Selenomonas sputigena: one gene and its partner. The protein of the gene in region 2 interacts with the protein of the main gene of each other region in a pairwise test. Links are inferred from orthologs where the notes say so. Each region holds a gene or a part of one and is shown on either strand. Other genes may lie near its edges. The genes, in order: OL236_RS11260 and sufU.

Region 1 (3,322 bases), 540 kb from region 2 along the record:
GGTCGTCGACAGTCTGTATATCAAAAAAAATATCGATTTGTATATTACAGGATCGAACGCCTACATGCTGTCGAGCGAGATCGCTACCCTGCTTGCCGGGCGGTATGTCCAGATCGAAATGCTTCCCCTTTCTTTCAAAGAATATTGGGTGGGCGCAGGAAAACCAGCAGAGAGAGGGATTCTCTATACGGAGTATCTGCAAAGCAGCTCGTTTCCCTACGCACTGGCGCTGAAAGACGATCCAAATGCAGTTCGCGACTATTTGGAAGGAATATATAACACCATCGTCGTCAAGGATATTGTAAACCGCAAAAGAATCACGGATGTCATGATGCTGAAGAGCGTCCTGCGCTTCGTGTTCTCAAGCATAGGCAGTCCGCTTTCCTCGAAAAAGATTGCAGATACGATGACTTCAGACGGCAGGAAGATTGATTCCAAGACGGTCGAAAAATATTTGACGTCATTCATAGAAAGCTATGTCATTTATCAGGCGAAACGATACGATATAAAGGGCAGGCAATATCTGAGGACTTTGGAAAAATATTATGTAGCAGACATCGGCTTGCGGTATCTTCTCCTGGGCACGCGCGACGTGGATGCCGGCCATATCTTGGAAAATGTCGTGTATCTGGAACTCCTGCGCCGTGGATATGACGTCTATATCGGCAAGGTGAATTCTTTTGAAGTAGATTTCGTGGCACAGGGCAGAGCGGGAGTGGTATATTATCAGGTTGCTCTTACGGTTCGCGACGAGTCCACACTGGAGCGCGAGCTACGTCCGCTCCGCCTGATTCGCGATCATTATCCGAAGATCCTTCTGACCATGGATGAAGATCCGGAAGCGCAATATGACGGGATACGGCGCATCAATGCCCGTGACTGGCTTCTGACGTGATCCATGTCGCCGTGCAGGCGCAGGATCTTGTTTCGGGCATCATACCGTCTCCCAAACACTTTACTCCGCATCAAAAGCGATCTCTATCCTTACTGCACAAGTGCCTTCGCCGCTGTCAACAGTTTGGCGAACTCGATTTTTAGCAGTGCTGCATCCGTCTCTGCGCCCCAACTGAGGCGGATGGAGCTTTCAATCTGCTCCGCAGGGACGCCCATGGCTCTGAGGACGTAGCTCGGAGCGTAGCTCTTCGACGTGCATGCCGAGCCATTGGAGATGGCGCAGCCACCTCTTGCGGCGATCATCAAGGCTTCTGCGGAGATGCCGTGCAAAGAGAGGTTGAGCGTACTCGGCAAAGAGAATTCCGCCGCGCCGTTGACCGAGTACAAAAGCCCCGCTTCATCGATCATCTGCAGCAGCATCGCTTTGATCTGCTGCAGTTTTCTGACATCCTCTTTGTATCGCATGGCGGCAAGCTCACAGGCCTTGCCGCAGCCTGCCGCGAGAGCTGCGGGAATCGTGCCCGGACGAATGCCGCGCTCCTGCTCGCCGCCGTAAAGGATCGCCTTTACGGGAGGCAGCTTATAATCGCGCTTTTTGAGCACGAGCACGCCGACGCCCTGCGGACCGCGCATTTTGTGCGCGCTGAAAGAGAGCATGCGGTATTTCAGCCGCCGCAGTTCATCGACGAGCTTACCGCAGCTTTGCGTAGCATCTACATGAAAGAGAATTTCCCTCTTTTCCAACTCCGCGCCCAGTTCTTCCACGGGCTGGATAACTCCCGTTTCGTTGTTGACATGCATGAGGCTGACGAGTAGGGTATCCGTTCGCAGCTTTTCCATGATCTTCTCTTTCGCCACGCGGCCGGACGGCTCGGGTGCGACGATGTCCACATCGAAGCCCCGCCGCCCCATCGCCTTCACCGTCTCCAGAACCGCCTTATGCTCGATGGCGGACGTGATGATATGGCGCTTGCCGCTCTGCTCGGCATATGCCGCAAGGCCTTGGATTGCGATATTGCTGCTTTCCGTCGCGCCGCTCGTGAAGAACACCTCGGCAGAAGTCACGCCCAAGAGCGCCGCCACCTGTTTCCTCGCATGTTCCACAACGGCTCGCACAGCCTCGCCGTAAGCATGCGTGCGGCTGTCTGCGTTGCCGATCTGATTTCGGTATACTTCCATCATCGTCTCTACGACCTCGGGCGCGATCGGTGCGGATGCGTTCCAGTCCAAATAGATGCTCATGATTTCTTCACCGCCAATCCCAATAAGTCATCCATGCTCTTGATGAAGCCCGTGCCCGAGAGATATGCGATGCCACGCTCAAGGTGCAGGAGAAAATACTTCGCCGCCGTTTCATCATCCGCCTCGATCTCCATGCGCATGCACCACGCCTTGATCAAAGCCTCATAGATCTCGTAATATTCGCCGCCGAACGTGTACCACGACATTTCCAGATTGCTGTCTGCAGCAAGAGGAAGATCCGCGGGCACGTTTTTTTCTGCAAGCGAATAGAGAAGCGCCCAGCGACAGAGAATATTCCAATTTTTGATGCCCGTCTTGCCTTTCAAGCGGGAGAGCTGGTCCTTCGCCTGTTGAGAAAGGCGCACTTGTTTAATGATCATCGTCGCGGAAATATCCTTTCAAAATCGTCGTGCTCTTTGTCGCCTCATCGTAGTGCAGCGTAAATTCATCGCCGACCGAATCCTTCAGCATTGTGTAATAATTTTCATCGATCTCCGCATCTGTCGACAGGATGATCGTCTGACTTCCCGCCTGCGGGAAATATGTCGTGACGAGCGACGTCCGATGCATGGAGTCAAGACGCGCGAGCGGCGTATCGATGATCACGGGGAGCTTCTTCTTCGAGCAGATGGCCAACGCCCAGAGGACAGCGATTACCATCAGCTGCTTTTCGCCCGCTGACAGCGAGTCCTTCGCCACCTTTTCGCCTCGATCGTCCAGATAGGCAAGTTCCAAGGTATCCGCATCCATGACGATCCGCTCGATCATGTTCTTCTTGTTCGCCAGCTTCTTGTAGCATTCTGTGACGGTATCGCCGAGCACGCCGATTTTTCGCCTCTGCAGCTCGACGGTAAATTCTTCCGTCAGGCGCAGAGCCATGTTGGCGTATTTTCTCATGCGCTGCCGATCGTCACGCAGCTCCGCATCGTGCAGATATGCTTCCGCCTGCTTTCGATATTCGGCATCGGCGGCATGAAGCGCCGCGCGCAAAGCAGCCGTTTCCTGCTCCTTTGCCGTCCGATCGAGCTTCAGCTGCACGAGCGCGGATTCCTCCTCCTTGATGCGGCTGAACAACGCGCCGAGAGTTTTTTCATCGAGATCCACAGCGAGATGGCGCTCCGCCTCGTCGAGTTTTTTCTGCAGCAACGCTTTTTCGCCCAGCAGCCGCCGCGCCGTTTCCACACTC
Region 2 (3,321 bases):
CGACCGCATCGACCTCAATATCTCCGCCCAAACCATCCTCGCCGCCAATGCCGCTGTCCTTGTCGCAGGCAGGCAGGAAGACGTCGACCGCGCGCTTCGGAAGAATGATTGATTGTTCCGCACAGAAAACCTTGCCGAATATCACGCCCCCGCTCCTTTGACCCGCTTTTAACGCTTGCATATTCGCGCTTCTTCTGCTAGAATATACACATTGCCTGCGGTCGTAGCTCAGCTGGATAGAGCATCTGCCTCCTAAGCAGGGGGTCGCGCGTTCGAATCGCGCCGATCGCACCATGAAAATAAAGCCTGCACCTCTTCGGAGGGCAGGCTTTTTTGCTGCATATTGATCTGCTGCACACTCAGAGAAGCGGCGCCTTTTTCCTCGCTGCGTTGAGAAGGTCGCGGCAGCGTATGCCTTCCTCCGGTGAATAGGCGAGCGTGATGCGGCACTTCATGCCGTACTTTCCATATTCTGCATTTCCCGGGCGGAAAATCGCTTCGATGCCCTTGACGTTCAGTTCCAAAAGCGGCTTGCTCGTCACATCGCGCACAAAGACGGCGAACGCGCCATCGCCAAGATGCGCAAGCACATCGCCCGAGCGGAACTTACCGCCGATGGAGTTGCAAAGCCTCACGAGAAGCGTTTCCGCGCCGCGCTTTCCCAGACGCTTTTCCAAATCCCCATAGCAATCCAAACGCACGAGGACGAGTGCATTGACATCCTTCTTTCCTTCACCTGCAAGGAAACGGTCGGCTTCCTTGAGCAAGCCGTTCTCGTTGGCAACGCCCGTAACGGAATCAAGTTCGGAGCGGAAGCGTCCACCTTCCTTCGCCGCATCATGCAGGCGGTCTGTGCGCCACATGACGCCGCGCACGGTGCCCAAGTGTCCGTATTCATCGTTCTCCTGCTCGATGACAAACTTGTACCACGAGTACTTGCCCGTCGGGGGATTCCCCATGTCGAGCAGGAAACTGTCGCGTTCCGTATTCTGGCCCGAGAAGAAGGCGATCATCTGCTCGAGGAAATCCGGATGTACCATCAGACGCCGCTCGGCGTTCATCGTGCGGCGAAAACCCACGATCTCACGCGCCTGCATACCGCCGCGCACCAAGCGAAAGGACATCGTATCCGTCTTCAATTCGTAGCTGAACAAGATAGCACCGAGCTTTTGCAAGAGAAGCTTGACGCATTGATTTTGATAGTGTGTTTCGGGAATATCCGCCTTATACTGCCACATTGCCTATACCCCCTCTTGGCAATCCCTTACTAACCAAAGCAAGGCTTTCCGAAAAACATATCATGGGATATGAACCCACTTCATTACTTATTTCGTTATTTTCACGCTTTTTGTTAAACGATTTCTTCTTGATTGCGATGAAAAAAGCCGCTCCCAACATCAAAACGATGCAGGAGCGGCTTCTTCCTTATTCCTTTTTAAGCGCCGTATCAAGCGTGTGCCACGAAAGCACAGCGCACTTGACACGTGCGGGCATGTGCGAGACGCCTTCAAGCGCAGCGGCCTCGTCGAGTTCTTCGAGTTCTTCCTCCGTCAGCTCTTTGCCTTTGATCATCGAGATGAAGAGATCGGCGAGATGGTGCGCTTCTTCAACGCTCTTGCCCTTGACGAGATCGATCATCATTGAGGTCGAAGCCTGTGAGATGGCGCAGCCAACGCCCGTGAAAGCGGCGTCCTTGATCTTGCCCGCCTCGACGATGAGCTCCAACGTGATCTCGTCGCCGCACGAGGGATTGTGCCCGCGCTCCTTGATGGTCGCGCCCGCAAGTTCATGCTTGTTTTCCGTCGAGCGGCTGTGCTCGGCGATCAGCTCCGTATAGATGTCCGTAAGGCTCATAGATGCATCACCTTCCTGACCTCTTTCAAGGCTTCGAGCCAGCGGTCGACATCCGCCTTCGTGTTGTAGAGGTAGAAGCTCGCGCGGCATGTGGCATTCTGCCCGAGATACTTCATCAGCGGCTGGGCGCAGTGGTGGCCGGCACGCACGGCGACGCCGAAGGAGTCAAGGATCGTCGCAACGTCGTGCGGATGGACGTCCTTGACGTTGAACGTGATGATGCCCGTCTTCAAGGCAGGGTCGGCGTCGCAGCCGTAAAGCTCGACGAAGGGGATCTCGCGCAATTTGGGCAGCGCGTAGTTCACGAGTTCCTGCTCGATGCGGCGCACGGTGTCGAAGCCCGTCTTTTCGAGGTATTCGATGGCGGCGCGAAGGCCTGCTGCGCCGCCGACGTTCTGCGTGCCCGCCTCAAACTTCTGCGGCAGCTCGGCGAACGTCGTCTCCTGCTCGGTGACATACTCGATCATGTCGCCGCCGCGCAAAAACGGCGGCATGGCATCGAGCAAGGCCTCCTTGCCGTAGAGCACGCCGATGCCCATGGGAGAGAGCAGCTTGTGACCCGAAAAGGCGAAGAAGTCGCAGTCCATATCCTGCACATCGACCGCCATGTGCGCCGCGCTCTGCGAGCCGTCAACGAGGATGACGGCGCCGTTTTCGTGCGCGACGGCGGCAATCTCCTTGACAGGATTGATGAGGCCGAGGACGTTCGAGACTTCCGTGACGGCGACAATCTTCGTCTTCTTCGTGATCTTCTTCTTCGCTTCCTCGACGGAGAGCCTGCCGTCCTTTTCGAGGTACATGTACTTCAAGACAGCGCCCTTCGCCTGAGCGACCATCTGCCACGGCACGAGGTTCGAGTGATGCTCGGCGATAGAGATGACGATCTCGTCGCCCGCCTCGACATTCGCGAGACCGTAGCTGTACGCGACGAGGTTCAGCGCCTCCGTCGCGTTCTTCGTGAAGATGATCTCCTGCGGCAGGCGCGCGTGGATGAAGGAGCGCGTCGCGGCGCGCGTGTACTCGTAGATGCCCGTCGCCTTGACGGAGAGCGCATACGCGCCCCGATGCGGGTTCGCGTTGCAGCCGCCATAGTAGCCGCAGATCGCCTGAATGACCTCGTTCGGCTTCTGCGTCGTCGCGCCGTTGTCGAGGTAGACGAGCGGCTGATTGTTCATCTTGTGCGTGAGCAAGGGAAAATCCTTGCGAATGTCTTCCTCAGTCCGCATCTTCGATCCTCCCTTCGATGGAAGCGGCGATCTCCTCCTTGAGCGCTTCGTCCGAAATGCGCGCGAGCACGGGGAAGAGGTCTGCCTCGACGACGAGACGCCGCGCCTCGGCGAGATCGAGTCCGCGGCTCATCAAATAGAAGAGCTTCGCCTCGTCCATCTTGCCGATGCTCACGGCATGATGTCCGTCGACGTCGCCCTCACCTGAGAGCATCAGCGGCACGGAGCGGTTGCGCACGCC

What was found.
Region 1: the proteins of sufU (region 2) and OL236_RS11260 interact in binary tests that used the Escherichia coli proteins (3 or more experiments, as listed by UniProt). The link is inferred for Selenomonas sputigena from one-to-one orthologs.

What each region holds. Positions count from the first base shown.
Region 1 is NZ_CP110383.1:2,350,054-2,353,375, reverse strand. The notes cover bases 61-3,060. They hold OL236_RS11260 (cysteine desulfurase family protein), read right to left. Parts: upstream 2,137-3,060; coding sequence 985-2,136; downstream 61-984. Other genes in these bases: dndD (DNA sulfur modification protein DndD), read right to left, coding at 2,506-3,060; dndE (DNA sulfur modification protein DndE), read right to left, coding at 2,133-2,516; OL236_RS11265 (ATP-binding protein), read left to right, coding at 61-895. In the rest of the region: more of OL236_RS11265, read left to right, coding at 1-60; more of dndD, read right to left, coding at 3,061-3,322. UniProt on the Escherichia coli protein: Master enzyme that delivers sulfur to a number of partners involved in Fe-S cluster assembly, tRNA modification or cofactor biosynthesis. Catalyzes the removal of elemental sulfur from cysteine to produce alanine.
Region 2 is NZ_CP110383.1:1,809,009-1,812,329, forward strand. What follows is about bases 141-3,139. They hold sufU (Fe-S cluster assembly sulfur transfer protein SufU), read right to left. Parts: upstream 1,855-3,139; coding sequence 1,426-1,854; downstream 141-1,425. Other genes in these bases: OL236_RS08785 (diguanylate cyclase domain-containing protein), read right to left, coding at 360-1,238; OL236_RS08795 (cysteine desulfurase), read right to left, coding at 1,851-3,080; OL236_RS08800 (SufB/SufD family protein), read right to left, coding at 3,070-3,139. Also shown: OL236_RS08775 (potassium channel family protein), read left to right, coding at 1-112; more of OL236_RS08800, read right to left, coding at 3,140-3,321. UniProt on the Escherichia coli protein: A scaffold on which IscS assembles Fe-S clusters. Exists as 2 interconverting forms, a structured (S) and disordered (D) form. The D-state is the preferred substrate for IscS.